DNA from 3 places in the Kitasatospora papulosa genome. Region 3 is predicted to be linked to each of the others. Evidence: riboswitches for the same ligand, from Rfam matches in the RefSeq annotation. Region 3 holds a riboswitch; each other region holds the start of a gene.
What was found. A riboswitch is a leader RNA that binds a small molecule or an ion and turns the genes downstream of it on or off. The one in region 3 is predicted to bind cyclic di-AMP.

Region 1 (10,376 bases), 1.6 Mb from region 3:
AGCTGGTGCGCGGCCTCGTCTATCCGGTGCCCGACACCGCGTTCCCCTTCCTCGGGGTGCACCTGACGCGGGGGGTCGACGGCTCGGTCCACGTCGGACCGAACGCCGTGCCGGCGCTGGCACGCGAGGGATACGACCGCACCGTCGTCCGTCCGGGCGAGCTGGCCGCCACCCTGGCCTGGCCCGGCTCCTGGCGGATCGCCCGGCGCCACTGGCGGTACGGGGCGGGCGAGATGCACAGATCGCTGTCGAAGAGCGCGTTCACCCGGGCCGTGCGGCGTCTGCTGCCCGAGGTGACGGAGGCCGACCTGCGGCCCTCTCCGGCCGGTGTGAGGGCCCAGGCGGTCCTGCGCGACGGCACCCTGGTGGACGACTTCCTGATCCGGGACGCACCGCACACGGTGCACGTGCTGAACGCCCCGTCCCCCGCGGCCACCGCGTCCCTGCCCATCGGGAGGGAGGTGGCGCGACGGGCCCTGCTGCGGGCTCGCGCGACGGGGTGGACGCCTCCCGCCGTAGAATCGGGTCATTGTGTCTGAGCCCCTGAACCCCACCCCAGAGACGCCCGGCCCCGCCCCGGAGACGCCCGGCTCGGCGCCGGACTCCGCGCCCGGCCCCGGCCTCGACGCCGCACCGGACCCCTCCGGCGCGGAGGCAGCCACCGACGCCGAGGCGGACGCGGCTGCGCGCCGTGCGGCCTCCTTCGAGCGCCAGCGGAGACTGCGCCAGGAACCCCGCTTCCCCGGTGGTCCGGCGGCCGACCCGGCGGGCTCGCACCACGAGCGCCGGATCCGCAGCTTCCAGCCGCGCCGCAGCCGGGTGACCGCCGGCCAGGAGGACGCGCTCCAGCGTCTGTGGCCCAAGTGGGGCCTGGACATCGACGGCCGCGGTGTCCTCGACCTCCCCACACTGTTCGACGGTCTCCCGGTGGTCCTGGAGATCGGTTTCGGCATGGGCGAGGCGACGGCCCAGATGGCGGCCGAGGACCCGGACACCGGCATCCTGGCCGTCGACGTGCACACGCCCGGCCAGGGCAACCTGCTGGGGCTCGCGGACCGGGCGGGGGTCTCCAACGTCCGTGTCGCCAACGGCGACGCGATCATCCTGCTCCGCGAGATGCTGGAACCGGCCGCTCTGGACGGGCTCCGGGTGTACTTCCCCGACCCGTGGCCCAAGAAGCGGCACCACAAGCGGCGGCTGATCCAGACGGAGTTCCTCGACCTGGTGGCGCAGCGGCTGAAGCCGGGCGCGCTCGTCCACTGCGCGACGGACTGGGAGCCGTACGCGGAGCAGATGCTGGAAGTCCTGTCGGCGCACCCCCTGTTCGAGAACACCCAGGCGGACGGTGGCTATGCGCCGCGGCCCGCGTTCCGGCCGCTGACCCGCTTCGAGGGGCAGGGCCTGGACAAGGGGCACGTCGTGCACGACGTGCTGTTCACCCGTCGCTGATCGGCCATGGGCCGGTGCCCCGGCCCCGGCTGCGTGGCCAGGTGTCAGTCGCCCTCGTTAGGGTCGTCGGATGTCCGAGGGGTCCGTGCAGCACCAGCAGCCGGCCGTCCCGGTTCTCGAAGGGCAGCAGCTCGACGAGTTCCTGGGCGCCGTCCCGGAGCGAGGCCAGTGGCGTTACCGGCCCCGCCGCGTCGGCATGGTCTGGCGCAGCAAGGCGTTCCGTGCCGGTGCGGTGATCACGGTGCTCGCGCTGTGCGGTCTGGTGATCCTGGCGCTGGTACGTCAGCAGACGGGCACCGAGGGCTTCCTGGTGGGTCTGGGGCTGGCGGTGCTGCCCGTGCCGCTGTTGATGGCGGCGTTCCGCTGGCTGGACCGGGTCGAACCGGGGCCATGGCGGAATCTGCTGTTCGCCTTCTCCTGGGGTGCGTGCGCCGCGGCGCTCGTGGCCATCATCGCCAACTCCTTCGCGACCCGGTGGATAGCGACGGCGACCGCGGATCCGGCGAGCGCCGACACGCTCGGGGCCACGCTCGTCGCGCCGGTGGTCGAGGAGAGCGCGAAGGCCATCGCGGTCCTGCTGATCTTCCTCTTCCGCAGACGGCAGTTCGGCGGGATCGTCGACGGCATCGTGGTCGCCGGTTTCACCGCGACCGGTTTCGCCTTCACCGAGAACATCCTCTACCTGGGCAACGCCTTCGGTGAGGACCAGCAGCTCGGCACCACGGGCTTCGCCTCGGTGACCGCCGGGACGTTCTTCGTCCGCGTGGTGATGTCGCCGTTCGCGCATCCCCTGTTCACCGTGCTCTCCGGCATCGGCTTCGGCATCGCCGCGCTCGGCGGGGCACGCCACCGGGTACGCCGCGTCGTCCTGCCCCTGGTGGGGCTCGTCCTCGCCATGGGCATGCACGCCCTGTGGAACGGCTCGTCGGCGTTCGGCCCGTACGGCTTCTACCTGGTGTACGGCGTCTTCATGATGCCGTCCTTCGGTCTGGTGACCTGGCTGGCGATCTGGTCGCGCCAGCGGGAGCTGCGCACGCTCTCCACCGAGCTGCCGGTGTACGCGGCGGCCGGCTGGCTGGCCCCCGCAGAGCCGCTCGCGCTGGCCTCGATGCGGGCGCGGGGCATGGCGCGTGACATGGCCAGGCACTGGAACGGCCACCCCGACCGCGCCCGGGGCAAGGCGGCGGCCCGTGCCGTCGCCGAGTACGAGTCGTTCGCGACGTCCCTGGCCATGCTGCGCCGGAGGGCGCGCCACGACGGGGCGGGCAAGGACTTCGCCCTGCGCGAGCAGGAGTTGCTGCACCACCTCTGGCAGCGCCGGGAGATCGCGGGACCGGCCCTGACGTACGCGGCCCATGCGACCGGCCGGCTGCGCGCCCACCGGCCGCCCGTGCCGCCCCCGTTTCCCCGGCAGTACCCCCGCGGCGGTCCGCCCCCGCAGCCGCAGCAGCTCCCCGCGCCGCACCGGCACTACGGCGGGCCCAACCCGTACATGGACGACGGCGGGCGGCGGACCCCGCCGCCCGCCTGAGGTCGTCCCGCGGGTGGCTTCAGGCGGATGCCTCGGTCAGCTCCGCGAGCTCCTGCTCACTCAGCCGGAGGCCTGCCACCGCCACCAGCGCGGGCAGCTGTTCGACGGTACGCGCGGAGGCGATGGGCGCGGTGACGGTCGGCCGGGAGGTCAGCCAGGCGAGGGCGACCGTGGCGATCTCGGCGTCGTGCTCCTGGGCGATCCGGTCGAGCGCGGCGAGCACCTTGCGGCCGCGCTCGGTCTCCAGGTGCTTGCCGGCGCCCTCGGCCCGCGCGCTCTCGACGGTCGTCCCCGGCCGGTACTTGCCGGTGAGGAAGCCCGCGGCGAGCGCGAAGTACGGGACCGCGGCGAGACCGGCGGCGGCCGCCGTGTCCTGGAGGGCGCCCTCGTAGGTGTCGCGCGAGACGAGGTTGTAGTGCGGCTGGAGCGCGACGTAGCGGGCCAGGCCCTCGCGCTCGGAGAATTCCAGGGAGGCCCGGAGCCGCTCGGGGCTGATGTTGGAGGCGGCGATCTCGCGCACGGTCCCCGCCTTCACCAGCTGGTCGAGCGCGGTGACGATCTCCTCGACGGGGACGCTCTCGTCGTCGAAGTGCGTGTAGTACAGATCGATGTGGTCGGTGCCGAGCCGGCGCAGGGACGCCTCGGCCGCCGCCTTGATCGTGGTGGGCGAGAGCCCCTTGTACGAGGGGTGGGCGCCGACCTTGGTGGCGATGACGACGTCGTCGCGGCGGGAACGGGCCGCCAGCCACTTGCCGATGAGGGTCTCCGACTCACCACCCTCGTTGCCCGGGATCCAGGCGGAGTAGGAGTCGGCGGTGTCGATGAAGTTGCCGCCGGCCGCGACGTACGCGTCGAGGACGGCGAACGTCCGCTCCTCGTCGGCGGTCCAGCCGAAGACGTTGCCGCCGAGGGCGAGGGGAAAGACCTGAAGGCTCGATGAACCGAGCGGGCGCAAAGACGTCATGCCCAGGAACAACCAGCCGGCGGAGGCAACTATTCCGTTCCGCCGGCGGCGTGCCCGGCCACCGCCGCCCGCTCCCGGCCGCCACGGCCCCGGACAGGCCGACGGCCCTGACGTCGGGGGGTCGTGCGTCAGGGCCGCCGGGGTTCTGCCGCGCCGGTCGTCGGCGCGTGGGATCAGATCGTGAGGCCCTTGCCGCGGAGCCAGGCCATCGGGTCGATGCCCGTGCCGTCCGCGGTGTGGACCTCGAGGTGCAGGTGGGCGCCCGTCACGTTGCCGGTGGCGCCGACCCGGCCGATGGTCTGGCCGGTGGTGACCTTCTGCCCGGCGGACACGTCCATCGAGGACTGGTGGCAGTACCAGACCTCGGTGCCGTCGTCGAGCTCAAGGACCGTGCGGTAGCCGTACGAACCGGAGTAGCCGGCCGACTTCACCGTGCCGCTGTGCACGGCCTTGACCGGGGTCCCGGTCGGGGCCGCGAAGTCCAGCCCGGTGTGGTGCCCGGAGGACCACATCGAACCGGCCTGGCCGAAGGTCGAGCTGATGTAGTACGACGAGGTCGGTACGGCGTAGCTGGCGGCGAGCTTGGCGAGGCGCTCGGCCTCCGCCTTCTTCTCCGCCGCTTCTTCCGCCGCCTTCTTCTTCGCGGCGGCCTCGGCCTCGGCCACGCTCTGCTGCTTCGCCGCCTGGGCCGCGGCCGCCTCGGCCGCCGCCTTCTCCTGGGCGGCCTTGGCCTCGGCGTCGGCTCCGGCCTGCTGCTGCTCGGCCTGCTGGAGGATGCGGGCGCGCAGCGCCTCACCCGCGTCGGTGGCGCCTCCCTCGGCCTCGGCCGCGGTGATGCCCGCGGTGGTGAGGGGGGAGGAAGCGGCGACCGTCTCGTGGTCCGAGTCGGAGTCGCCGGACATGAACGCGCCCACGCCGGGCAGGGACTTGGCGTCAGGAAGATTGTCCGCGATGGAATCGGGAAGAGAGATGGAGACCGGCGGCTTGCTCTGCGCGGTGGCCATGCCACCCGCACCGACGGCCGCGATGACCCCGACGCCGAGGACGGTGGAGCTACGGGCGAGGCCGCGCTGCTTGGCTACGCGATGCCGGCCGCGTACGGGACGGATGGACTCCTCGGTGGGGTTCCATTCCTCCCACGTCCTGCCCTCGTCTCCGAAGCTGTCGGACCTGAAGGGTGACGGGGCCTCGGGGGCAGGCTGGTTGGACGCCACGTGGGCGCACTCCTTTCCTTCCTTCTCGCCTACCGGGTTAGCTGACGGGTTCGGAGCAGGAAGGTCTCCTACGGACCCCTTCGTCTCTCGCGAGACACAGGTGTCCGATTCACCCCATGTAGGTGGTTCCCCGGTTCCCTTGCGGAATTCGGCGCTGCGCACGGTGCCGCCTCTTGCGACGGCAGGTACAACCGCGCTGCGTTATCGAACGTTAATAGACACACGGGCCCGATTCCAAGCTGTTCCCATAGATCATTGACGCCCCTGGCCTGGACTTACAGGGGTCAATCGGGCGCAAAAGGGCGAGTTGAACGCGCATATTCCAGCCGTCAGTTTCTGACGGTGCGTCAAATGTTATGCGGAGCGGGGTCCTTCGACTACCGACGGTGGTGACCGTTCATTCACTGTCCCGTCGCACGATCTTCACGGTGGTCCGGCGCCCCTGCTGACCCCTCGCCGGGCGGGCGACCGCGAGGAGCGCCAGGTCGTCCGTCGACCGGCCACCCGTGTGCAGCCGTACGTCGTCCGTGAGCGCGGACAGCAGTTCCTCGGGCCCCGGGAAGAGCCGGCCACGAAGCCGGTCCGCCGGGTCGTAGAACGCCCCCTTCACGTCCCGCGCCTCGGAGAGCCCGTCGGTGAACGCCAGGAACATCGCCCCGGCCGGCAGCGTCCACTCGTCGGCCCGGTCGGGCCACGCTCCGAGCCCCATCCCGAGCGGCAGGGCGGGCTCGGTCGGCACCAGCACGTCGAGCGAACCGTCGGGGTGGAGCACGAGCGGCTCGGGGTGGCCGCGGTTGATGACCTTCAGGGTGTCCGAGCCGACCGGGATCTCCGCCAGCACCGCGGTGACGAAACCCTCCATCGAGTCGAGCCCGCCCCGCCGCGAGCCCTCCCGGGCCAGCGCCCGCTCCAGCCGCTGGGCGACCCCCTCCAGCGACCTCTCCTGCTCGGCGGCCTCCCGGAACGCCCCGATCACGACGGCCACCGCCGCCACGGCGTCCAGACCCTTGCCCCGGACGTCCCCGACGACCAGTCGCACCCCGTACGGGGTGTCCGCGGCGGCGAACAGGTCACCGCCGACGAACTCGTCCGCCTGGGCCGCCTCGTACCGTGCCGCGACCTCCAGCCCTCCGATCCGGTCCTCGGGCGTCGGCAGGACCGCGCGCATGGCGGTCTCCGCGATGACCCTCGCCGAGGCCAGCTGCTCGTTCCCACGGCGCACGACGCGGTTGATGACGAGGGAGAGCGCGACGACGGTCACCAGGGTCAGCAGGTCCGTGATCGACACGACCCCGGCGAGCGCGCCGTCGGACGACCGGAGGACGAATACGACGAGGGCGGCGGCCACGCCGACCCTGACGGTGCCGGCCAGCGAGAAGAACGGGGCGGCGATCAGCGGAGCCGCGGTGAAGAGGGGGACCGCGGTGACCTCGGCCGGCGTTCCGAGGTCGAAGGCCACCCCGGCACAGATCATCAGGGCGGGCAGCGCACGCACGAACCGCCGGGAACGGGAGCCCCCGCCCACGTCCCTACGCCGCCCGTCCCGCTTCCCCACCTGTGTACTCCTGCCCGCTCCACCCACGGCTGCGGACGGTATCGCGCCCCGACCCGGCCGTCCGGAGCCGCGCCGAAGGGCGACGCGTCATGGGCCGAAGGGACGAGCGCGCCCGGAGCCTGGTTCTCCGGGGGTCAGTCGGAGAGCCGGTGCTGCGCGTAGATCGTCAGTGCATCCCGTACGAAGACGGCGGTTCCGTCCCCGTGGCGATCGTAGTTCCTCCCGAAGCGCGGATCGGCGACGTACATCTCCCCGAGCCCGGTCACATAGGCGCGGGTCACCTCGGCCGTCGCCGACAGCCACGCGCAGTGCCGCCGCGCGATGTCCTGCGCCTCCTCGCCGCCGGGCTCCATACCGGCGGCCCTGGCCACCCCGTAGTCCCGGGCGATCTCCTCGTGCACGCCCTGGAAGCGGGCGCGTTCGGCCTCGCTCAGCCCGCGCCACCACCGGCCGCTCCGCTCGTACGCCTCCCGGCCCCAACGCTCGGTGACCTCCTCCTCGTACGCCGTGTGGTCGAATCCGTCGAACACTTCCTCGGCCATGAGTTCCTCCCCTTCCTCGGTCCTGCGCAGAGTGGTCCGCACCGAGGCGATCTGCCGCCCGATGCGCTCCCGTTCCTGCTCCAGCAGGCGCAGATGGGTCCGAAGAGCCGTCGCGGTGTCCCGCTGGCCCTCCAGGACGTCCTTGATCGCGGGCAGCGGGAGCCCCAGTTCCCGCAGCAGCAGGATGCGCTGGAGCCGGACCAGGGCCTCCTGGTCGTAATAGCGGTAGCCGTTGGCGCCCTTGCGGCTCGGCTCGAGGAGACCGACGTCTCCGTAGTGCCGCAGGGTCCGGCTCGTGGTGCCGGCCCGCCGGGCGATTTCCTGTATGGACCACTCCATGCCGGAAACGCTAGATCTTCACGCAGCGTCAAGGTCAAGCCCGACGCCACCTGTGGGGCGACGGCATACGACAGAGGCCCGGATCCTTGGAAGGATCCGGGCCTCTGTCTTCAGTAGCGGGGACAGGATTTGAACCTGCGACCTCTGGGTTATGAGCCCAGCGAGCTACCGAGCTGCTCCACCCCGCGTCGTTGTGAGTACAACTCTACGTCATCCAGGAGGGTGCTCCGACCATGTTTGGCCGCCGCACCCCCGCACCCTTCTCCCCGGAAGAGTCGAACCGAGTGGATCGCAACTCCAACAGAGTTTGATGCAGGAGGAGTTGGATCACGGAGCGGCGCACCCACGGGAGTTTCCACATCCCCGGATCCGGCATCCCGCCCGGCCCCGGCCTCCCCGGCCGCGCCACGCCCGACCCGAGGCGGCGCTCCGCGATTGCGCCGCCCCCGGAGCGGCGGGACGCTGGACGTGAGAACTTTTCGGCGTCCGTCCCGTCCGCCCGGCGCCCCCGGGTGCCGGCGCCGACCGGTGAACCCCTCCGCGACGGGTGGTACAGGAGCAGACCCGGACGCATGTGCGCGCTAGGAGACGATCATGGACGGCGCCCTCCTCGAGACGATGCGAACCGCTCTGCGCGGACCGGTCATCGGCCCGGACGACCAGGCGTACGGGCAGGCCCGTACGGTCTACAACGCCATGATCGACAAGAAACCGTCGGCCGTGGTCATGTGCCGCGACACGGCGGACGTCATCGAGGCCGTGAAGTTCATCCGCGCGAACGACCTGGACGTGGCGGTCCGGGGCGGTGGACACAGCGGCCCCGGACTGGGCCTCTCCGACGGCGCGGTCACCCTGGACCTCTCCCCCATGCGCGGCGTGCGGGTCGACCCGGCCACCCAGACCGCCCAGGCCGACGGAGGTGCGACGCTGGGTGACTTCGACCACGCCACCCACGCGTTCGGACTCGCCACCCCGGCGGGGATCATGTCCACGACCGGGATCGGCGGGCTCACCCTCGGTGGCGGACACGGCTACCTGACCCGCAAGTACGGCCTCTCCGTGGACAACCTGGTCTCCGCGGACGTGGTCCTGGCCGACGGCACCTTCGTCTCGGCCAACCCGAGTGAGCACTCCGACCTGTTCTGGGCGCTCCGGGGCGGCGGCGGCAACTTCGGCGTCGTCACGTCCTTCGACTTCGAGCTGCACCCCGTGGACACGGTGGGTGTCGCCGTCACCCTGTGGCCCCTGGAGCTCTTCCACGACGTCATCCGCTGGTACCGCGACTTCCTGCCGCAGGCGCCGGACGACCTCTACGGCTTCTTCGCCTCGCTGACGGTCCCGCCGGGCCCGCCCTTCCCCGAGGAGATCCACGGCCGGAAGATGTGCGGGGTCGTCTGGTCCTCGACGGCGGACCCGGAAGCGCTGGGCGGGACCCTCGCCGTCGTGAACGAACCCGGTACGCCCGCCTTCCACTTCACGACGCCGATGCCCTACCCGGCCCTGCAGAGCATGTTCGACGCGCTGATGCCGGCCGGCCTCCAGTGGTACTGGCGGGGCGACTTCTTCGACCGGATCACGGACGACGCCGTCGACGTGCACGCCTCCTTCGCCGAGAGGCTCCCCACCGGCCTGTCGACCATGCACCTGTACCCGGTCGACGGGGCCGCGGGCCGTGTCGGCCCGGACGACACCGCGTGGGCCTACCGCGACGCACACTGGTCCGGCGTCATCGCCGGCATCGACCCCGACCCGGCCAACGCGGCGGCGCTGCGGGAGTGGGCCGTCGGCTACTGGGAAGCGCTGCACCCGCACTCCATGGGCGGCGGCTACGTGAACTTCATCGGCACCGACGAGTCCCAGGACCGGGTCAAGGCCACCTACCGGGGCCATTACGACCGGCTCTCCGAGGCCAAGCGGACGTACGATCCGCACAACCTGTTCCACGCAAACCAGAACATCGAGCCCGCGCCGCCGCACTGACATGACGCCGGGCCCGGAATACCTGCGGAAAGCCGTGCCGGGAGGGTTACAGTCTGCATACACCGCCGCACAGATGATCCGGACGCCCCCGGAGCGGCGCGGGACCGGTAGCGGCACATCGTCGCCGTACCGGTCGGGACCGGCGCGGCATCGACGCGGCGGCTCGGTCACGGGGCTCTCACCACACCTACGTACAGGACAGCCGACATGACCGACATGCCCTCCCGCACGATCCAGCGGCACGCCGACAGCGCGACCACCACCGTCGACACGGGCGCCGCGGCCCCGCTGCCCTCGCCGCAGTACGCGGGCCTGTTCATCGAGCCCGACCTGCCGCCGTTCACCGACGAGTCGGAGTGATCCGGGAGCCCGTGACCTGCCCCGAGTGACCGGCCCGGCCGGCCGGTCGTTGGGAGACCATGCGCATCCGTATCGGCGTGGTCGTCCTCGCAGTGGTCCTGCTGATCGCCGCGTTCATCTCGAACATCCCGTCCAGGACGGAGACCGAGGCCGCCTGCCGGCGGGCCCTCGACAACCTCTCCACGTGGACCAACCGGCCGGACGTGTGCCTGGACGTGTCCTCGGAGACCTACCGGACGTTCCTCCTGATGTACCAACTGCGGGAGGAGGGCCTGGACTAGGGTCCAGGCCCCGCCCCGGATCAGCCCTGCTGCTGTTCCTTCCACTCCGCCTGGGCCTCGTCGAGGTTCTCGGCGAGCGTGTCCAGGAAGTCCTTGGCACTCGTCTTGCCGAGCATCACCTTCTGGAAGCCCGGCTCGCTGTCGGCCTTGGACAAGGTGTT
Region 2 (10,376 bases), 2.5 Mb from region 3:
GTCCGCGACCGCCAAGGGCAGGACGGGTATCCCCGGGGAGCGGAAGGCGGAGCTGATGACGCATCTGCTGAACATCGACCCGCCGGACCACACCCGTCTGCGCCGGCTCGTCTCCAAGGCGTTCACCCCGCGCCGGGTCGCGGAGTTCGCGCCGCGCGTGCAGGAGCTGACGGACCGCCTCATCGACGGCTTCGCCGATAAGGGGGAGGCGGACCTCATCCACGACTTCGCGTTCCCTCTCCCCATCTACGCGATCTGCGACCTGCTGGGCGTGCCGCGCGAGGACCAGGACGACTTCCGGGACTGGGCGGGCATGATGATCCGGCACGGCGGGGGCCCGCGCGGTGGCGTCGCCAGGTCGGTCAAGAAGATGCGCGGCTATCTCGCCGAGCTCATCCACCGCAAGAGGGAGGATCCGGGCGACGACCTGATCTCGGGGCTGATCCGGGCGAGCGACCACGGCGAGCACCTCACCGAGAACGAGGCCGCGGCCATGGCGTTCATCCTCCTGTTCGCCGGTTTCGAGACGACGGTGAACCTGATCGGCAACGGCACCTACGCCCTGCTGCGCAACCCGTCCCAGCGCGAGCGGCTGGAGCGCTCCCTGGCGGCGGGGGAGACCGGACTGCTCGCCACGGGCGTCGAGGAGCTGCTGCGCTACGACGGGCCGGTGGAGCTCGCGACATGGCGCTACGCCACCGAGCCCGTGAGCCTGGGAGGACAGGACGTCGCGGCCGGGGACCCCGTACTCGTGGTTCTGGCCGCCGCGGATCGGGATCCGGACAGATTCCAGAATGCGGACACCCTGGATCTCGCTCGGAGTGACAATCAGCATCTGGGCTACGGCCACGGAATCCACTACTGCCTGGGGGCTCCGCTGGCCCGCCTGGAGGGTCAGGTGGCTCTGGCGACACTGCTGCGACGCCTCCCCGACCTGCGGCTCGCCGCGGAACCTGCCGATTTGCGCTGGCGCGGCGGGCTCATCATGCGTGGACTGCGCACCCTTCCGGTGGAGTTCGGTACCGGACAGCCGTCCGCGAAAGGTGACACTCCGTCAACTCTGTGACTTTCGCGTGATCTCCGCTGCATCGACTTGTGACACACGTTCGAGTAGGGCTAGGTTCACCGTTCGACTCACCCGTCACATGTCAGTCACACGGAAGGCAATCCCATGGGCTCCGCGACCGGCAGACACCGTCGCCCTCGCCAGGCACCCGCCATCGTCGTCGCCGCAGGCGTCACCGGTTCGGCCATCGCCATCCCGCTGCTCGGTGCGGGCGGCGCGCAGGCCGCCGACGCCACGACCTGGGACCGGGTCGCAGAATGCGAGAGCGGCGGCATGTGGAGTGCCGACCTGGGCAACGGCTACTACGGAGGCCTGCAGTTCTCGCAGGACACCTGGAACGCCTACGGCGGCACGGAGTACGCGTCCCGCGCCGACCTCGCGAGCCGCTCGCAGCAGATCGCCGTCGCCGAGAACGTGCTGGACGACAAGGGTCCGCAGGCGTGGCCCAGCTGCGCGGTGATCTCCGGGCTGGCCCTGGACGGGACGCTGCCGGGCGTCGACCCGGGTGGCGAGCCGTCGGCTGAGCCCTCCGGCACCGCCACGGAGACCCCCTCCTCCGACGCGTCGGACCAGGCCGCATCGAAGGACGACGCGGACGCGAAGAGCGACGCGGAGCCGAAGGGCAAGGCCAAGGACAAGGGCAAGGCCGCCGGTGGCACGGCGGACACCGGCGACGCCGCGGGCAGCGCCGACGCGTCGCCGTCCGCCACCCCGTCCTCCGGGACGTCCGGGGCCTCCGGCGCGGCGAAGGGTGACGCCGCGAAGGGTGACGCCTCGACGGGCGGGAAGCACCGCGGCACCCCCGCTCCCGAGAGCAGCGCCGGGTCGGCGCTGGACGAGGGACGCGAGTCGGGCCGGCACGCCTCGCGGGGCGACTCGGAGGCCCGTCAGGGCGCCGCGGAGGCGTACACCGTCCGCGAGGGCGACAACCTCTGGGCGATCGCCGACGCGCAGGAGCTCCCGGGTGGCTGGACCGCTCTGTACGAGGCGAACAAGGACGAACTGGGCTCCGACCCGGACCTCATCCTGCCCGGCCAGAGCCTGAACCTCGACGCCGGCGCGGACGCTCGGGACGCCGCGGCGGAGACCGCTGCGGCCAACTGATCAAAAGCGGGAAAACACCCCGAAAGCGGGGGCAGTTAAGAGACCTATGTCCACTTATGCGTAAGTGAGACATGGGTCTCTTTGCTTCAACTGGTGCGCCCTGTCCGTCCGGTCCGTCCATTTTGGCCATGACCTGCGAAAACGAACCGCAAGGCCGGAGCGTTAAGGGCTGATTAGCCGTTATGTCCATCTTTGAATGTCGGGGTTGCGTGTGTCTACGGTCGGAGCCGCTCGCACCGCGGGCACCTTCGACCGTCACGCCGAATCCTGCCGTCGGTCGAAGGGGACCGACGCGTAAAGCGCCGTAGGCAGGAGCGGGGGACCCAGGTAAGTGCCGGCAGCCCGGCCGTCGGAAGGCGGAGGGGACACCGGCTGGGGGTGAAGCCGTCCGCGAGAGCGGGTGGCCGGGCAACTCACAGGCCCGAACCCGACAGCTCACCTCGTAGGCGTCGGTGAGGAGAACCATGCTGCTTTCCAGCAAGGGCAAGCACCGTCGCCCGTCCAAGGCCGTCCGTATCGCGACCCTGGCCGGTGTCACCGGTGCTGCCGTCGCCGTACCGCTGATGGGTGCGACCGGCGCCTCCGCCGCCTCCGTCGCCACCTGGGACGCCGTCGCCCAGTGCGAGTCCGGTGGCAACTGGTCCATCAACACCGGCAACGGCTACTACGGCGGCCTGCAGTTCTCGCAGTCCAGCTGGGCGGCCGCCGGTGGCACGCAGTACGCCGCCCGCGCCGACCTGGCCACCAAGGGCCAGCAGATAGCCGCCGCCGAGAAGCTTCTCGACCTGCAGGGCCCGGGTGCCTGGTCCTGCGCCGGCGCCGGCGGTCTGACGAACGACGGCGTGGACCCGGGTGTCGACACCGGCTCCGCCAAGAACGGCGACACGGACCCGCAGGCCGCGCCGGAGCGCAAGGCCGAGCAGCCCACCACGCGCAGCGAGAAGCGCACGGCCCCCGAGAAGACCGTCACCACCCCGACCGGCCAGAAGGTCGAGAAGGGTGACGGCGAGTACAAGGTGAAGGCCGGCGACACCCTGAGCAAGATCGCCGACGCCGAGAAGGTCAAGGGCGGCTGGGAGAAGCTCTTCAAGCTGAACGACGACATCGTCGACGACGCCAACCTGATCTTCCCGGGTCAGCAGCTCCACCTGAAGTAGTCCTGAACGACCCGGGGTCCCCCTCCTGCCCCGGCGGCCCGGCCCGGCGCGCATACCCCCCGCGCGCCGGGCCGCGGTCGTGCGGAGGTCCTTCGGCGGGTGTGATCCGGGTGTGATTGCCCACCCGTCCTGAGGGGCAGCGTTCAATTCTTGTGGTTACTTGCCAGTAGAATTCTGGAGCTTTGCCCGTTATGCAGGCCCTTGGGTCCTTTTTCGTCCCAGGGGGCGGGCTGACGGCCGACGCAGCGGGCCGAGACGGTTAGGCTCGTGGCGCAAGGCCACAGTGACCCTGCCCAACCAGTGTCAGATCCCAGAAGGAGATGCCTCGTGCCGTCCATCGACGTCGTCGTAGCCAGGGAAATCCTCGACTCCCGGGGCAACCCCACGGTCGAGGTCGAGGTTGGCCTCGACGACGGCAGCACGGGACGTGCTGCTGTTCCGTCCGGCGCCTCCACCGGCGCGTTCGAGGCCATTGAGCTTCGCGACGGTGACCCCAACCGCTACCAGGGCAAGGGCGTCGAGAAGGCCGTCCTCGCCGTGATCGAGCAGATCGGCCCGGAGCTCGTCGGCTACGACGCCACCGAGCAGCGCCTCATCGACCAGGCTATGTTCGACCTGGACGCCACCGAGAACAAGGGCTCCCTCGGCGCCAACGCCATCCTCGGTGTCTCGCTGGCCGTGGCGCACGCCGCGTCCGAGGCCTCCGACCTCCCGCTGTTCCGCTACCTCGGCGGCCCGAACGCGCACCTGCTGCCCGTTCCGATGATGAACATCCTGAACGGCGGCTCGCACGCCGACTCCAACGTGGACATCCAGGAGTTCATGATCGCGCCGATCGGCGCCGAGTCCTTCTCCGAGGCCCTTCGCTGGGGCGCGGAGATCTACCACACGCTGAAGAAGGTCCTGAAGACCAAGGGCCTGTCCACCGGTCTCGGTGACGAGGGCGGCTTCGCCCCCAACCTCGAGTCGAACCGCGCCGCCCTCGACCTCATCCTCGAGGCCGTCAAGGAGGCCGGTTACGTCCCGGGCCGCGACATCGCGCTCGCGCTCGACGTCGCCGCGTCCGAGTTCTACAAGGACGGCGTCTACGAGTTCGAGGGCAAGTCCCGCTCGGCCGCCGAGATGACCGAGTACTACGAGGAGCTCGTCTCCGCGTACCCGCTGGTCTCCATCGAGGACCCGCTGTACGAGGACGACTGGGCCGGCTGGAAGGTCATCACCGACAAGCTCGGCTCCAAGGTGCAGATCGTCGGTGACGACCTCTTCGTCACCAACCCCGAGCGCCTCGCCCGCGGCATCGAGGAGGGCTCGGCCAACGCCCTGCTCGTCAAGGTCAACCAGATCGGTTCGCTGACCGAGACCCTCGACGCCGTCGAGCTCGCCCAGCGCAACGGCTTCAAGTGCATGATGTCCCACCGCTCCGGTGAGACCGAGGACGTCACGATCGCCGACCTCGCCGTCGCCGTGAACTGCGGCCAGATCAAGACCGGCGCCCCGGCCCGCTCGGACCGCGTCGCCAAGTACAACCAGCTGCTGCGCATCGAGGAGATCCTCGACGACGCCGCGGTGTACGCCGGTCGTTCGGCGTTCCCGCGGTTCCGCTTCGAGGGCTGACAGCCCGAGTCCGGAGCACCAGCCTCCGTCCGTCCCCGCATCCGGTCCCGTACCGTGTGCGGGGACGGACGTGCGTAACGGGGAGGCGTGAGACATGGCCGGGAAGGACCGCGACCGGTTCTCCACCGCGACCAGGCTGCGGCTGCTCGGGGAGCAGACGGCGGCCCGTGTCTACCGGTCCCAGAACCGCCGCCAGGCCCGGCGCTCCCGGCTCACCGGCCGGGCCGCGTTCCTCGCGCTGATCGTCTGCTCGCTGGTGGTCGCCCTGGCGTACCCCATGCGGCAGTACATCTCCCAGCGCGACCAGATCGCGGAGCAGGAGCGGCTCTCGCAGGAGGCCCACCGTCGGACCGAGGAGCTGCGTGACGAGAAGGCGCGGCTCGAGGACGACGCGTACGTCCGCCGTCTCGCGCGCCAGCACCTGCACTACGTGCTGCCCGGCGAGACCGGCTATACCGTGGTCGACCCGGACGCGGCCGATGTGCGCCGCGGCGAGCCGGGGGCGACGGGGCGGCCCTGGCACTCGAACCTCTGGGACGGCGTCGACAGCGCCGACCGGGAATGACCCCGTACCGGTGCGGACCCCGGGGCACGCGTCGTGCCCCGTCCCCGCACCGATTCATACAGTCCGACCGATGACATTCAAGGCAGGCATGGACACGCCCCCTCCGCAGACCGAATCCACCACGCCCACCGCTGTGGACATCGCCGCGTTCGAGCTCCAGCTCGGCCGGCCGCCCCGTGGGCTGCGCGCCATCGCGCACCGTTGCCCGTGCGGCAACCCGGACGTGGTCGAGACGCAGCCCCGTCTGGAGGACGGCACGCCGTTCCCGACGACGTACTACCTGACCTGTCCGCGTGCCGCGTCGGCGATCGGCACGCTGGAGGCGAACGGGGTCATGAAGGAGATGACCGAGCGCCTGGCGACGGACCCCGAACTGGCCGCCGCCTACCGTGCCGCGCACGAGGACTACATCGCGCGCCGTGACGCCATCGAGGTGCTGGAGGGCTTCCCGAGCGCGGGCGGGATGCCGGACCGTGTGAAGTGCCTGCACGTGCTGGTCGGCCACTCGCTGGCGGCCGGCCCCGGGGTGAACCCGCTGGGCGACGAAGCGATCGCGATGCTGCCGGAGTGGTGGGCGAAGGGCCCGTGCGTCACGCCGTGCGGGGCGCCGGACGAGAAGGACGGCTGGACGGTGGACGAGGGCGACGGCGGCCACTTCGCCTTCCGCCCGGCCGAAGGTCCGGACGCGTGACCCGGGTCGCCGCCGTCGACTGCGGCACCAACTCCATCCGCCTGCTGGTGGCGGACGTGGACCCCGCCACCGGGTACTTCACCGAGCTCGACCGCCGGATGCGGATCGTCCGGCTCGGCCAAGGCGTCGACCGGACCGGCCGGCTGGCCCCCGAGGCGCTGGAGCGCACCTTCGACGCCTGCCGCGACTACGCGGCCGCGATCAAGGAGCTCGGTGCCGAGCGGATCCGGTTCGTCGCCACGTCCGCCTCGCGGGACGCGGAGAACAGCGACACGTTCGTCCGCGGTGTCCAGGAGATCCTGGGTGTCGAGCCCGAGGTCGTCACGGGCGACCTGGAGGCGCAGCTCTCCTTCGACGGTGCCACCAAGGAACTGGTGGGCGCAGACCACCTGGAGAAGCCGTACCTCGTCGTGGACATCGGCGGCGGTTCCACGGAGTTCGTGGTGGGCGACGACCGCGTCCGTGCCGCCCGGTCCGTGGACATCGGCTGCGTACGCATGACCGAGCGTCATCTCGTCCTGGACGGGGCCGTGGTGGACCCGCCGACGCCCGACCGGATCGCCGCGATCCGCGCGGACGTCGCGGCGGCCCTCGACCTCGTCGAGGAGACCGTGCCGATCTCCTCGGCGGCGACCCTGGTCGGCCTGGCGGGAACGGTCACCACCGTCGCCGCGATGGCGCTCGGTCTGGAGGAGTACGACTCCGAGGCGATCCACCACTCCCGGGTGTCCGTCGAGCGGGTCCGGGAGCTCACGGAGCGGCTGCTCGCCTCGACCCACGAGGAGCGCGCCGCGATCCCCGCGATGCATCCGGGGAGGGTCGACGTGATCGCCTCGGGGGCCCTCGTCCTGCTCGCCGTGATGGAGCGGGCCGGGGCCCGCGAGGTCGTCGTCAGCGAGCACGACATCCTTGACGGGATCGCCTGGTCGGCCGCCTGATCACCGGAGTGCCGCGGGCGCGTCGAGCCGGTGCTCATACGCATTCCCGCCTGCACTTCTGAGCTTGCGGGAGGCCTCCCCGGACCCGTCCGGGGAGGCCTCTCACGAGGTGCCGCGACGAAGTTCGTGAACTTCTTCACAAGGAATTCGGCCCTACTGGGCGAAGTTCTTCCTCCGGGGGGCTGTCCGGGCGGCCCGGGGGGCGGCACGCGGACGCTGCGGGGGCGTTACGGGGGTGTGGCCCGGGTGTGTCCCGGGAGTGTGGTTCATCCCCGTCGGCCGCTCAAGGGCCAGCTCACAAGTGGTGAACAACGTTCGCCGGAACGTCGTGGTTCCCCATCCGCACCATGACCTGGGTCACGTGGGCGGCGAAGTGTAGCAGAGGGTGGCGGATACCTTGTGAAGGGGCTCACGAGCGTGCCCTCCGAGGGGGGTGGATACTCGATGGCATGAGCACCACGGAGCGTCCCAGGATCCTCGTTGTAGGCGGTGGGTACGTAGGCCTGTACGCAGCTCGTCGCATTCTGAAGAAGATGCGGTATGGAGAGGCGACCGTCACGGTCGTCGACCCGCGCTCGTACATGACGTACCAGCCCTTCCTCCCCGAAGCTGCTGCCGGCAGCATCTCGCCTCGGCATGTCGTCGTCCCGCTGCGACGCGTACTGCCGAAGGCCGAGGTTCTCACCGGCCGTGTCACGACCATCGATCAGGACCGCAAGGTCGCCACGGTCGCGCCGCTCGTCGGCGAGGCCTACGAGCTGCCCTTCGACTACCTGGTCATCGCGATGGGCGCGGTCTCCCGCACCTTCCCGATCCCCGGCCTCGCCGAGCAGGGCATCGGCATGAAGGGCATCGAGGAGTCCATCGGTCTGCGCAACCACGTCCTCGAGCAGCTGGACAAGGCCGACTCGACGACCGACGAGGACGTCCGCCGCAAGGCGCTGACGTTCGTCTTCGTGGGCGGCGGCTTCGCCGGCGCGGAGACCATCGGCGAGGTCGAGGACATGGCGCGCGACGCGGCCAAGTACTACACGAGCGTGAAGCGCGAGGACATGCGCTTCATCCTGGTCGACGCCGCCGACAAGATCCTTCCCGAGGTCGGCCCGAAGCTGGGCGCGTACGGCAAGGAGCACCTGGAGAGCCGCGGTGTCGAGGTCTACCTCTCGACCTCGATGGACTCCTGCGTCGACGGTCACGTCGTCCTGAAGAACGGCCTCGAGGTCGACTCCAGCACGATCGTGTGGACGGCCGGCGTGAAGCCGAACCCGGCGCTGGCGCGCTTCGGACTGCCGCTCGGCCCCCGCGGTCACGTGGACACGTCCGAGAAGCTCCAGGTGCAGGGCACCGACTACATCTGGGCCGCGGGCGACAACGCCCAGGTCCCGGACATGGTCGGCCGCCGCGCGGGCAACCCGAACGCCTGGTGCCCGCCGAACGCCCAGCACGCGCTGCGTCAGGCCAAGGTCCTCGGTGACAACGTCATCTCCGGCATGCGGGGCTTCCCGCAGAAGGAGTACAGCCACGCCAACAAGGGTGCGGTCGCCGGACTCGGCCTGCACAAGGGCGTCGCGATGATCGTCATGGGCAAGGTGAAGATCAAGGTCAAGGGCCGTCTCGCCTGGTACATGCACCGTGGCTACCACGGCATGGCCATGCCGACCTGGAACCGCAAGATCCGGATTTTCGCGGACTGGACGCTGGCGATGTTCCTGAAGCGCGAGGTCGTCTCGCTCGGCGCCATGGAGACTCCGCGCGAGGAGTTCTACGAGGCCGCCAAGCCGAGCCCCGCGCCGGTCGCGGCCAAGGCCGACGGCGACAAGGACAAGGCCGGCGAGAAGGCCAAGGCCTCCTAGCGCCTGTACGTCACCGAAGGGGTCGTCCGCCATCCGTGGTGCGGACGGCCCCTTCGGCGTTTCCGGGTGCTCAGGGAGGCCTCTGGACCCCGTGAAGTAGATGGCCTCTACAGTCATTTTGCCGTTCCGTTGCCGTGGAACGGGATGGCACGGGCGCCGGGCGGCGTTGACGCCGGTGTACCTCGCCGCGGCCCCGAGGTGTCGCGGCCCGGTTCGGATGCGTATATGCGAATTTAGGCACATTCGGAAACACCACCACGGAGGTGTGCACCATGGCCGACGCCGCGTCGCGGCTGACCGCTCTTGCCGAAGAGTTGCTGGGAGAGCCCCTGCCGGTCCGGATCCGGGCCTGGGACGGCAGCGAATCCGGGCCGCCGGGTGCCCCCGTCCTCGTCCTGCGCCACCGCCGCGCCCTGCGCCGGCTGCTCTGGAAGCCGGGCGAACTGGGCCTGGCCCGCGCCTGGGTGGCCGGTGAGCTCGATGTCGACGGTGACCTGTACGCCGTCCTCGACGCCGTGGCCTCCCTGCTCTGGGAGCGCGGCGCCGACGCCAAGGACACCGTCCACCCCGTCCGCGACCCGAAGGTGCGGGCGTTCGGCCGCGGCCTCGTGGAACTGGCCGGCCCCTGGCCGCCGCCTCCCCCGCCCGCGGAGGAGGTCCGCCGCCGGACCGGCCCGCTGCACACCAGACGCCGCGACAAGGAAGCCATCAGCCACCACTACGACGTGGGCAACGACTTCTACGCGATGGTCCTCGGTCCCTCCATGGTCTACTCCTGCGCCTACTGGCAGGAGGGCTCCACGCTCGAGGAGGCCCAGCGCGACAAGCTCGACCTCGTGTGCCGCAAGCTGGCCCTGGAGGAGGGCGACCGCCTCCTGGACGTCGGCTGCGGCTGGGGCTCGATGGCGATCCACGCGGCCCGCGAGTACGGGGCCCGGGTCACCGGGGTGACCCTCTCCACGGAACAGGCCGCCTTCGCCCGCAAGCGCATCGCCGAGGAGGGACTCACCGACCGGATCGAGATCCGCGTCCAGGACTACCGGGACGTCAGGGACGGCCCGTACGACGCCATCTCCTCGATCGGCATGGCCGAGCACGTGGGTTCGGTCCGCTTCCGTGAGTACGCCGACGACCTCTTCGCCCTCCTCAGGCCCGGCGGCCGGCTCCTCAACCACCAGATCGCCCGCCGCCCCGAGAAGGACGAGACGGCCTACCGCATCGACGACTTCATCGACGCCTACGTCTTCCCCGACGGCGAACTGGCCCCGGTGGGCCGCACGGTCGCCACCCTGGAGGAGGCCGGCTTCGAGGCCCGGGACGTCGAGGCGATCCGCGAGCACTACGCCCTGACCCTGCGTCAGTGGGTGGCCAATCTGGAGAAGCACTGG
Region 3 (10,376 bases):
CTTTCGAAGGTGGGGGGAGGTGCGGGAACGGAAACGTGGGCTACGAGCGTACTTCGAGGAGCGGGACCAGCTGTTCCACGGGGGTCAGCGAACCGTGCATGCCCACCATCGCGGACTCGTGGGGCTCGTTGGCCGAAGCGGTGATCACCACGTCGTCGTGCGCGGCCGCCACCACGTCACCGATCCTGCCGTACACCCGCTCGTCGATCCTCGGGCCGAACCAGCCCGCCGCTATGGCCTCGTCGCGGCTCGCCACCCAGAACTGCTCGCCGAGCACCTCGCGCCAGACGGTCAGCACGTCCGCCTGGGCACCGGGGACCGCGTAGACGTGGCGGGCGCGGCCCTCGCCGCCCAGCAGGGCGACGCCGGCGCCGAGCTCCCAGTCCTCGTCGAAGTCGATACGGGACTCCTCGTCGAACGGGATGTCGATCATGCCGTGGTCGGCGGTGACGTACAGCGCCGAACGGGGAGGCAGCTGCTCGGCGAGGCGCCGGGCGAGCCCGTCGACGTACATGAGCTGGCCCCGCCACGCGTCGGAGTCGACGCCGAAGCGGTGCCCCTGGCCGTCGACCTCGCTGTAGTACGTGTAGACGAGCGACCTGTCACCGGCGGCGAGCCGCTCGGCGGCGAGGTCCATCCGGTCCTCGCCGGTGAGACGGCCGAGGAAGGAGCCGCCGCTGAGCGCGACCTTGGTCAGGGGGGTCTGCTCGAAGCCGGGGGCGGAGACCTGCGCGGTGCGGACGCCCGCCGCGTCGGCCAGCTGGAAGACGGTGGGGTACGGCTGCCAGGGCTTGAGCGCCGTCCACGGCTTCCAGCGGAGCTGGTTCATCAGCGCGCCCGTCTCCGGGTTGCGCGCCGTGTAGCCGGGGAGGCCGTGCTCGCCCGGGGGGAGGCCCGTACCGACCGAGGCGAGCGAGGTCGCCGTGGTGGAAGGGAACCCCGAGGTGATCGGCCGGCCGGTGCCGCCGCGGGAGGTGGGCAGCAGCGAGTGCAGGAAGGGGGCCTCGTCCGGGTGGGCCTTGATCTGCTCCCAGCCGAGCCCGTCGATCAGGAAGACGCAGTTCCGGTCGGCCGGGGTGAGCTCCGGGATCATCGCCTCGAAGCCGGGTACGCCCTGCCCCGCGACGAGCGTCGGCAGCAGATCCGCGAGAGATCCGGTGCCGTACTCGGGTACGGGCGCGGCCTCGGGAGCGAGCAGGACGGGGTCCTGCCAGGCGGGCTGGACCATCAGCGGGTGGCCGGCGCTGTCGCGGCCGTCGCCTCGGAGAGGCACTGGGCGAACGCGAGGGTCTGACGCACCGTGTCCGGGCCGTCCCCGGCCTCGCTGACACGGAGGCTCAGGTCGTCGGCGGTGGAGCTGCCGGTGTAGCCGTGGTCGGCCTCGCAGTTGGGGTCGCCGCAGGCCGCGGGCTCGAGGTCGATGCGGGAGACGGCGCCCCAGCCGATGGTCAGGACGACCTCGCGGGGCAGCGTGCCCGGCACGTACTTCTCGGGGTTGGCGACCACGCGGCTGACCACGACGGACGAGATCCGGTCGAGCTTGACCGACTCGGTGGACGTCGTGGCGTACGGCGTCGGGGAGCTCGTGTCGGCGGCCTGCTCGTCGGTGTGGCTCACGATGAAGCGGGTGTCCGTCAGGACGAGGACCGTGACGTGGCGGCGGACCTCGTTGGAGTCGAAGGTGGTCTCCTGGTGCACCAGGTACGAAGCGACCGGCTCCCCGCCGACGGCGGCCTCCACCGCCTCGGCCACGAGGGCCGGGTAGTAGCCGCTGCGCTCGATCGCCGCGCGCAGCCCCTGGGTCGTCGTACCGGTCTTTGCCATGCAGACCATCCTACGGGGGGCCGGTGACTGCCGGGGACTCCGTGCGCGGGTTCCCTCGCGGGCCCGTGCCCGCTCAGTAGCTGGGGAGCCGGCGGGGGCCGAGATCGCTGCGGGCGGGCGGCGGGGCCAGCCGGACGGTCGCCCCGAGGACCGTCAGGCCCTGCGTGGCCACGACGACGGGTTCCAGGGCCACCGAGACCACCTCGGGGTGGTCGTCGACCAGCCGGGACACCCTCAGGAGCAGCTCTTCGAGCGCCGCGGTGTCCGCCGGAGCGGCGCCGCGCCAGCCGAACAGCACCGGAGCAGCCCTGATGGACCGGATCAGCTCGGCGACGTCGCGGTCGGTGGCGGGTACCAGGCGGTGGGCCGTGTCGCCCAGCAGCTCGGAGGGCGCACCGGCCAGGCCGAAGGAGAGGACGGCTCCGGCGGCCGCGTCGATGGACGCCCTGACGACGGTGTCGACCCCCCTGGGCACCATGGCCTGGACGACGGGCCGGAGTTCGGCGGGTGTACCGAGCAGCTCGGTGAGTTCGTCGTACGCCCTGCGCAGGGCGTTCTCGTTCACGAGGTCCAGCCGGACACCTCCGAGGTCGGCGCGATGCCTCAGATGGGGTGCGGTGGTCTTGAGGGCGACGGGGTAGCCGAGCTCCTCGGCGGCGGCGACGGCGGCCTCCGGGTCGGGCGCGGGGAGCGCCGGCCGTACCGGCACTCCGTAGCCGGCGAGCAGTTCGCGCGCCTCGTCGTGGGTGAGGGGACGGCCACGGGGGTCGGGGTCCGGGCCGAGGAGCGTCTCGATCAGCCCGGCGGTGGCGTGCTCGTCGATGGTCTCGTCCAGGAATTCGGGCACCTTGCCGGGAGCCGCCGCGTGACGTCGCCACTGGGCGTACTTCACCACCTCGGCGAGCGCGCGCACGGCTCGCTCGGCGGCGGGGTAGGCGGGGATCCGCCCGGCGGAGGGCCTGGTGCCGTCGGTGGCGTCCGCACTGTCGGTGGTGTCGGCGCTGTCGGCGCTATCGGTGGCGGCGCCCGCGCCGGGCCTGCCCGGCCGAGTGGCGGCGGACGCGGCCGGGGAAGAGGTCCGCGCCTGCGGGGCCGCGGCGGCCGGATGCGGCCCGGGCCGGTCGGCCGGCCCTGGCTGGTTGGCCGTGCTCGTGGCGGCGGCGAGGGCCTGGGCCAGGCCGCCCATCTCCACGTGCACCACCGCCACCGGCTTCGCGGGGCCGGTGGTCGCCGCCTCACGCAGGGCGGCCGCCAGGACCTCGCCCTCGCCGGTCAGCGCCTCGCCGTTCTCACCGACCCAGGGGATCGCGGTCACGATCACGGCGTCGCACGTCCGGTCGGCGAGCGCCTCGGCCAGTGCGCGCCGGAAGTCCCGCGGACTCGCCTCCGTGGTGAGGTCGCGGGGCGGGCGCGGGCGCAGCCCCTCGGCCAGACAGGCGTCGTAGGTGAGGAGGCCGAGCGACTCCGAGTTGCCGAGGATCGCCACCCGTGGACCGTCCGGCAGGGGCTGGCCGGCGAGGAGCAGGCCGACGTCGACCATCTCCGTCACGGTGTCGACGCGGATCACCCCGGCCTGACGCATCAGCGCGGAGACCGTCGCGTCGGGGATGCGGCTGACGGGTACGGCGTGGCCGGGCGGGTTGGTCCCGCTGTGCCGGGCGCCCTTCACCACGACCACGGGCTTCACGGCGGCGGTCCGCCGGGCGAGCCGGGTGAACTTACGCGGATTGCCGAGTGATTCGAGGTACAGCAGGGCGACGTCGGTGCCCTGGTCCTCGTACCAGTACTGCAGGAAGTCGTTGCCCGAGACGTCGGCACGGTTGCCTGCGGAGATGAAGGCCGACAGTCCGGCACCCCGGCGGTGCAGCCCGGACAGGAGGGCGATCCCGATGGCTCCGGACTGGGTGAAGAGTCCGATGCGCCCGGCCTTGGGCGACTCGGGGGCGAGGGAGGCGTTGAGGCGGACCGACTCGGATGTGTTGATGATGCCGAAGGCGTTCGGGCCGATGATGCGCATGCCGTACGAACGCGCCTGCCGCACCAGTTCCCGCTGGCGCTCCCGCCCCTCGGCGCCGCGCTCGGCGTAGCCGGCGGAGAGGACGACGATGCCCTGGACACCGTGTTCCCCGCAGTCGGCGACGACCTCGGGCACCCGGTCGGCCGGGACGGCGACGACCGCGAGGTCGACCTGCTCGCCGATCCCGCCCACGGAGCGGTGGGCGGGCACCCCCTCGACCGTGCCGAGGTCGTCGGCGAACGACGTGTTCACCGCGTACGTGCGTCCGGTGAAGCCGGAGCCGAGGAGATTGCGCAGCACGGTCCGGCCGACGCCGCCGGGCGCACGGCCGACGCCGATGACGGCGACGGATCCGGGGGCCAGCAGGCGCTGGACCGAACGCGCTTCGGCGCGCTGTTCGCGGGCGCGCTGGACGGCGAGCGACTCGGCGGTGGGTTCCAGGTCGAGGGTGAGGTGGACGGAGCCGTCCTCGAAGCTGCGCTGCTGGGTGAACCCGGCGTCCCGGAACACTTTGATCATCTTGTTGTTGGCGGGCAGCACCTCGGCGGCGAAGCGGCGGATGCCCCGCTCCCTGGCCACCGCGGCGATGTGTTCGAGGAGGGCCGAGGCCACCCCGCGGCCCTGGTGGGCGTCCTGCACGAGGAAGGCGACCTCCGCCTCGTCCGCCGGGGCGGAGGCGGGCCTGCCCCGGTCGTCGATCCGGTCGTAGCGGACGGTGGCGATGAACTCGCCGCCGACCGTGACGGCCAGCCCCACCCGGTCGACGTAGTCGTGATGGGTGAAGCGGTGCACGTCCCGGGCGGAGAGACGTGGATACGGGGCGAAGAAGCGGTAGTACTTCGACTCGTCGGACACCTGCTCGTAGAAGCTGACCAGCCGCTCGGCGTCGTCCGTGGTGATGGGCCTGACGCGCGCGGTGCCACCGTCGCGGAGCACCACGTCCGCCTCCCAGTGGTCGGGGTACGCGTGATGCGGACTCTGCTCCGGAGTGGGCTCCATGGGCAAAGCCTACGGCCCGGGGCACGGGTCGCGGCCGGACGGTGACAGGGGCACGCTGGGGAGCCGGCGGGCGGTGGGCGACCGGTCGGCCGGTACCCGGCACAGCAGTCCGCACCGCATGAGAGACTGGTCTAGACAACTCATCGTTACGTGAAGGGCAGAACCATGGCTGAGCGCCGCGTCAACGTCGGTTGGGCCGAGGGCCTGCACGCCCGCCCCGCTTCCATCTTCGTCCGTGCCGCCACGGCCTCCGGCGTTCCCGTGACGATCGCCAAGGCCGACGGCAACCCGGTCAACGCCGCGTCGATGCTCGCGGTGCTCGGCCTGGGCGCCCAGGGCGGCGAGGAGATCGTGCTCGCGTCCGAGGCCGACAACGCAGAGGTCGCCCTGGACCGTCTGGCGAAGCTGGTGGCCGAAGGGCTCGAGGAGCTCCCGGAGACCGTCTGATCCCGGCCACTTCCCGCCGGAATCATTTTCATGGAAAGCCGCGGCACCCCCAGGGGGTCTGCGGCTTTCTCTTTTTCCGGATCCGGATCCGGCACCGCACACTCGCCGAAACGGCATACACAGCACCCGCAAAAACCTGAATCAGGGCAGCGAAAAGAAAGCCCTCCGGCAATTACTCTCTTTGTATACGGCGCAATTGTTAATGGCGGACTCCCGCGATGTTTACGGGGTGTTGCGAACTTCTCACCCGGGCCGCGCCCGCCGCGCGCACGGAGTGGTCCGGGCGCCGCAGCCGGTGCGCGGCGGCGGCCCGCTCCGCGTGCTGGGCGGCGAGTGCCCGGGCCCGCTCCGCGTCACGACGCGCGACGGCGTCGACGAGGGCGCCGTGTTCGGCCCACGAGTCGGCGGGGCGGACCGGCGCCTCGACGGCGTACATCCAGGCGATCTTGTGCCGGAGCTGGGTGAGGAGCGCGATCAGCGCGGGACTGCCCGACGCCTGGGCGAGCGTCTCGTGGAACCAGCCTCCCAGGGAACGCAGGTCCTCCCCCTCACCCCTGCGCACCCGCTCCTGCCCGAGCCTGACCAAGCCGCGGAGCACCTTGAGATGTGCCTCGGTCCGGCGCTGGGCGGCTCGGGCGGCACCGAGGGGCTCCAGGAGCATGCGCATCTCGAGGAGGTCCGCGGCCTCCTGCTCCGTGGGTTCCGCGACGCAGGCGCCGGCGTGCCGGCGGGTGACCACGAACCCTTCGGACTCCAGGGTGCGCAGCGCCTCTCGCACCGGGACGCGGGAGACGCCGTACCGGCGCGCGAGCACCTCTTCGGTGAGGCGGCCACCCCGCTCGAAGACACCGGAGACGATGTCGTCACGGATTGCCGTGCATACCGAATGTGCGGGAATGCGCATGTCCGAACCTCCGCCTTAATCCCCGCGAAACGCGGCCGATCGACGCCTGTTCTGTGACTCTATTGCAACCGGCCTGAATTTCCGACGGCGGGGTGGAATCCATGGATATCTTTTGGCCAGGAAGCACTTCCGCGAGGACTCCGGCGGGCGCCTTCGAAGGTGACACGACGAAGGCCCCGGCGGATGCCGGGGCCTTCGTCGTGTCCGTCCGGACACGGTGTCGCGCTGCGTGGGGTCAGACCTGGACGCCGTGGGCACGGAGGTAGGCGACGGGGTCCATGTCCGAGCCGTACTCGGGGGTGGTGCGGGCCTCGAAGTGCAGGTGAGGACCGGTGGAGTTGCCGGTCGAGCCGGAGAGGCCGATCTGCTCGCCCGAGACGACGCTCTGGCCGACGGAGACGCCGATCGAGGAGAGGTGGCCGTACTGGGTGTACGTGCCGTCCTTCATCCTGAGCACGATGTTGTTGCCGTACGCGCCGCCCCAGCCGGCCTCGACGACCGTGCCGGCGCCGACGGCGAGGACGGAGCTGCCGGAAGCGGCCTGGAAGTCCACGCCGGAGTGGCTGCCGGAGGACCAGAGGGCGCCGCCGGACCGGTATCCGGTGGTGACGTGGGATCCGGCGACCGGCAGGTGGAAGGCGTTCAGCCGGGCGCGCTCGGCGGCGCGGGCGGCACGTGCCTTCTCCTCGCGGGCCTCCTTGGCGCGGGCCTCGGCCTTGCGCTCGGCCTCGGCCTTGGCCTCCGCCTTCGCCTTGGCTTCGGCCGCGGCCTTCGCGGCGGCGTCCGCCTGCTGCTTCTGGGCCTTCGCCTGGGCCTCGATCTGGGCGGCGAGGGTGGTGTCGAGGGCGACGGTCTGGGTGAGGCCGGTGCTGCCGGCGGTGACCTCGGAGTCCGCGGCGAGGGCCGGGGAGGCCGTGGCACCGATGACGCCGGTGGTGGCCAGGGCGGCGATGCCGGCGACCTTGGCACTCTTGCGCGTCAGTCGGCTCGGGGCACGGTGCTTCCCGGTGGCACGGATGAACGCCATGGAGGGGCTGGTCCTTTCCTTCCTTCTCGCCTACCGGGTTAGCTGACGGGTTCGGAGCAGGAAGGTCTCCTACGGGCCGCCGGACCTCTGACGAGGCACGGAGATCCGATTCACCCCAGGGACTTCGTGGGTCCCCGGCTCCCCAGGCTCGCGCCTGACGGGGACTCGGCGATGGCTGTCCGGCGCCGCGGGCGCGGCAGTCGTCCGGCGGACAGCCGGGCCGACGCTAGAGCGGGGCGCTTTCCCTCACCAAACGGAAAGGGCCTTTTGTCGCACATCCCACAGGATGAATGACGCTATAGACCCCAAAACAGACACATGGCGGGGCCCCGGCGAGCGCATGCCCGCCGGGGCCCCGTCATGTCCTGTTCTGTCGGCCTTCGGTCAGCCGCTGACGACCGAGACCTCGCCGATGCCGAGCGCCCTGACCGGCTCCGCGATCTGCGCGGCGTCCCCGACCAGGACGGTGACGAGCCGGTCGACGGGGAACGCGTTGACCACGGCGGCGGTCGCCTCGACCGTGCCGGTCGCGGCCAGGCGGGCGTACAGCTCGGCCTGGTAGTCGTCCGGAAGGTGCTGCTCCACCTGGTCGGCGAGGGTCCCCGCGACGGAGGCCGCCGTCTCGTACTTCAGCGGGGCGACGCCCACGAGGTTCTGGACGGCCGTCTCGCGTTCGGCGTCGGTGAGTCCCTCGGACGCCAGGGTGCGCAGGACCTTCCACAGGTCGTCGAGCGCGGGACCGGTGGACTCGGTGTCGACCGAGCCGCTGATGGCGAGCATCGCTGCGCCGGTCGCCCCGGAGGAGGAGCCCGGCGCGGTCGAGCGCAGCACCTGGCCGAACGCCCGGACACCGTAGGTGTAGCCCTTCTCCTCACGCAGTACGCGGTCCAGCCGCGAGGTCAGCGTGCCGCCCAGGCAGTACGTGCCGAGGACCTGGGCCGGCCACACGCTGTCGTGCCGGTCCGCGCCGATGCGGCCGATCAGCAGCTGCGTCTGCACGGCTCCGGGACGGTCCACGATGACCACGCGGCCCGTGTCGTCCGCGGTGATCGGGGGAACGGGCCGGGCCTGTCCGGCGTTGCCCGACCAGTCCCCGACGGTGTCGGCGAGCAGCGCGTCCAGGTCCACCCCGGTGAGGTCGCCGACGACGACCGCCGTCGCCGTGGACGGACGGACATGGGCGTCGTAGAAGGCGCGTACGGCGGCCGCGTCGATCCGGCCGACCGTCTCCTCCGTGCCCTGGCGCGGACGCGACATCCGTGCCGTGGCGGGGAAGAGCTCCTTGGAGAGCTGCTTGGCGGCCCGACGGGCGGGGTTGGCCTGCTCGTGCGGGATCTCGTCGAGCCGGTTGCCCACCAGCCGCTCGATCTCGCTCTCCGCGAAGGCCGGGGCCCTCAGGGACTCGGCGACGAGGCCGAGGGCCTTGGCCAGCCGGGAGACCGGGACCTCGAGGGAGACGCGGAGACCCGGGTGGTCCGCGTGGGCGTCCAGCGTGGCACCGCAGCGCTCCAGCTCGGCGGCGAACTCCTCCGCGGAGCGCTTGTCCGTGCCCTCGGACAGGGCGCGCGCCATGATCGTGGCCACACCGTCCAGGCCCTCCGGCTCGGCGTCCAGCGGGGCGTCGAGGAAGATCTCCACGGCGACGATCTGCTGGCCGGGCCGGTGGCAGCGCAGCACGGTCAGCCCGTTGGGCAGGGCGCCACGCTCGGGCGCGGGGAAGGCCCAGGGACGGGCCTCGCCGGCGGTCGGCTGCGGGTGGTACTCCATCGCTACTCCAGTCACGGCGGCGTCGGTCACTTGTCGGCCCCCTCGTGCGCGTCGGTGCCGTCGGCCCCGTCGGTCTCCTCGGCCGCCTCGACCGGCTCGTAGACCAGGACCGCACGGTTGTCGGGGCGCAGATGCGCCCGGGCGGCGGCCTTCACCTCGTCGGCCGTCACGTCGAGGACGCGGCCCACGGCGGTCAGGGCGAGCTGGGGATCACCGAACAGGACGGCGTACCGGCAGAGTTCGTCCGCGCGGCCGGCGACCGTGCCCAGCCGGTCCAGCCACTCGCGCTCCAACTGCGCCTGTGCCCGCTCCATTTCCTCCGGGGTCGGGCCCTCCTCGGCGAAGCGGGCCAGCTCCTCGTCGACCGCCGACTCGATCTGCGGCACCTCGACACCGCCGGACGTCTTGACGTCCAGCCAGCCCAGCGAGGGTGCGCCGGCCAGCCTGAGCAGCCCGAACCCCGCGGCGACGGCCGTACGGTCACGCCGGACCAGGCGGTTGTGCAGCCTGGACGACTCGCCGCCGCCGAGCACGGTCAGCGCCAGATCCGCGGCGTCGCACTCGCGCGTACCGTCCTGCGGCAGGCGATAGGCCGCCATCAGCGCACGCGCGGGGACCTCCTCGCGGACCACTTCGCGCAGCTGCTCGCCGATGATGCCGGGCAGCGAGCCGTCGCGCGGGGGCTGCTTGCCGTCGTGGGAGGGGATGGAACCGAAGTACTTCTCGATCCAGGCGAGCGTCTGCTCCGGGTCGATGTCCCCGACGACGGAGAGGACCGCGTTGTTCGGCGCGTAGTACGTGCGGAAGAACGCCTGCGCGTCCTCCAGGGTCGCCGCGTCCAGATCGGCCATCGAGCCGATCGGCGTGTGGTGGTACGGATGGCCCTCCGGGTAGGCGAGCGCGGTGAGCTTCTCGAAGGCCGTGCCGTAGGGAACGTTGTCGTAGCGCTGACGGCGCTCGTTCTTGACGACGTCCCGCTGGTTCTCCATGGACTCCTCGTCGAGCGCGGCGAGCAGCGAGCCCATCCGGTCGGCCTCGAGCCACAGGGCCAGCTCCAGCTGGTGCGTGGGCATCGTCTCGAAGTAGTTGGTGCGCTCGAAGCTGGTCGTGCCGTTCAGGGAACCACCGGCCCCCTGCACCAGCTCGAAGTGCCCGTTCCCCTTGACCTGGCCCGAGCCCTGGAACATCAGGTGCTCGAAAAGGTGAGCCAGGCCCGTGCGTCCCTTGACCTCGTGCCGGGAGCCGACGTCGTACCAGAGGCAGACCGCGGCGACGGGGGTCAGATGGTCCTCGGAGAGCACCACGCGCAGGCCGTTGGCCAGACGGTGCTCGGTCGCCGTCAAGCCGCCGGAACCGGCTTGGGCTGTGGCCGTGTGACCCATGGGCATGTA

Region 1: another riboswitch for cyclic di-AMP. It lies ahead of OG362_RS14740 (M23 family metallopeptidase); the one in region 3 lies ahead of OG362_RS07455 (M23 family metallopeptidase).
Region 2: another riboswitch for cyclic di-AMP. It lies ahead of OG362_RS18860 (LysM peptidoglycan-binding domain-containing protein); the one in region 3 lies ahead of OG362_RS07455 (M23 family metallopeptidase).

Annotation. Positions count from the first base shown of each region.
Region 1 covers NZ_CP108452.1:3,412,623-3,422,998, forward strand. The annotation lists gene lhgO (L-2-hydroxyglutarate oxidase) at 1-539, shown strand, start outside; gene trmB (tRNA (guanosine(46)-N7)-methyltransferase TrmB) at 532-1,449, shown strand; gene OG362_RS14730 (PrsW family intramembrane metalloprotease) at 1,520-2,980, shown strand; gene OG362_RS14735 (aldo/keto reductase) at 3,000-3,944, opposite strand; gene OG362_RS14740 (M23 family metallopeptidase) at 4,118-5,158, opposite strand; cyclic di-AMP (ydaO/yuaA leader) riboswitch at 5,170-5,322, opposite strand; gene OG362_RS14745 (PP2C family protein-serine/threonine phosphatase) at 5,556-6,713, opposite strand; gene OG362_RS14750 (MerR family transcriptional regulator) at 6,848-7,594, opposite strand; tRNA gene OG362_RS14755 (tRNA-Met) at 7,709-7,782, opposite strand; gene OG362_RS14760 (FAD-binding oxidoreductase) at 8,189-9,574, shown strand; gene OG362_RS14765 (hypothetical protein) at 9,782-9,934, shown strand; gene OG362_RS14770 (hypothetical protein) at 9,994-10,215, shown strand; gene OG362_RS14775 (ABC transporter substrate-binding protein) at 10,236-10,376, opposite strand, start outside.
Region 2 covers NZ_CP108452.1:4,315,434-4,325,809, forward strand. The annotation lists gene OG362_RS18850 (cytochrome P450 family protein) at 1-1,066, shown strand, start outside; gene OG362_RS18855 (transglycosylase family protein) at 1,172-2,170, shown strand; cyclic di-AMP (ydaO/yuaA leader) riboswitch at 2,461-2,634, shown strand; gene OG362_RS18860 (LysM peptidoglycan-binding domain-containing protein) at 2,635-3,327, shown strand; gene eno (phosphopyruvate hydratase) at 3,655-4,941, shown strand; gene OG362_RS18870 (FtsB family cell division protein) at 5,036-5,506, shown strand; gene OG362_RS18875 (DUF501 domain-containing protein) at 5,595-6,197, shown strand; gene OG362_RS18880 (Ppx/GppA phosphatase family protein) at 6,194-7,135, shown strand; gene OG362_RS18885 (NAD(P)/FAD-dependent oxidoreductase) at 7,585-8,988, shown strand; gene OG362_RS18890 (SAM-dependent methyltransferase) at 9,261-10,376, shown strand, end outside.
Region 3 covers NZ_CP108452.1:1,816,949-1,827,324, forward strand. The annotation lists gene OG362_RS07430 (alkaline phosphatase family protein) at 41-1,228, opposite strand; gene OG362_RS07435 (DUF5998 family protein) at 1,228-1,824, opposite strand; gene OG362_RS07440 (bifunctional acetate--CoA ligase family protein/GNAT family N-acetyltransferase) at 1,898-4,840, opposite strand; gene OG362_RS07445 (HPr family phosphocarrier protein) at 5,006-5,287, shown strand; gene OG362_RS07450 (GntR family transcriptional regulator) at 5,487-6,191, opposite strand; gene OG362_RS07455 (M23 family metallopeptidase) at 6,427-7,218, opposite strand; cyclic di-AMP (ydaO/yuaA leader) riboswitch at 7,232-7,399, opposite strand; gene OG362_RS07460 (M16 family metallopeptidase) at 7,603-8,985, opposite strand; gene OG362_RS07465 (M16 family metallopeptidase) at 9,012-10,373, opposite strand.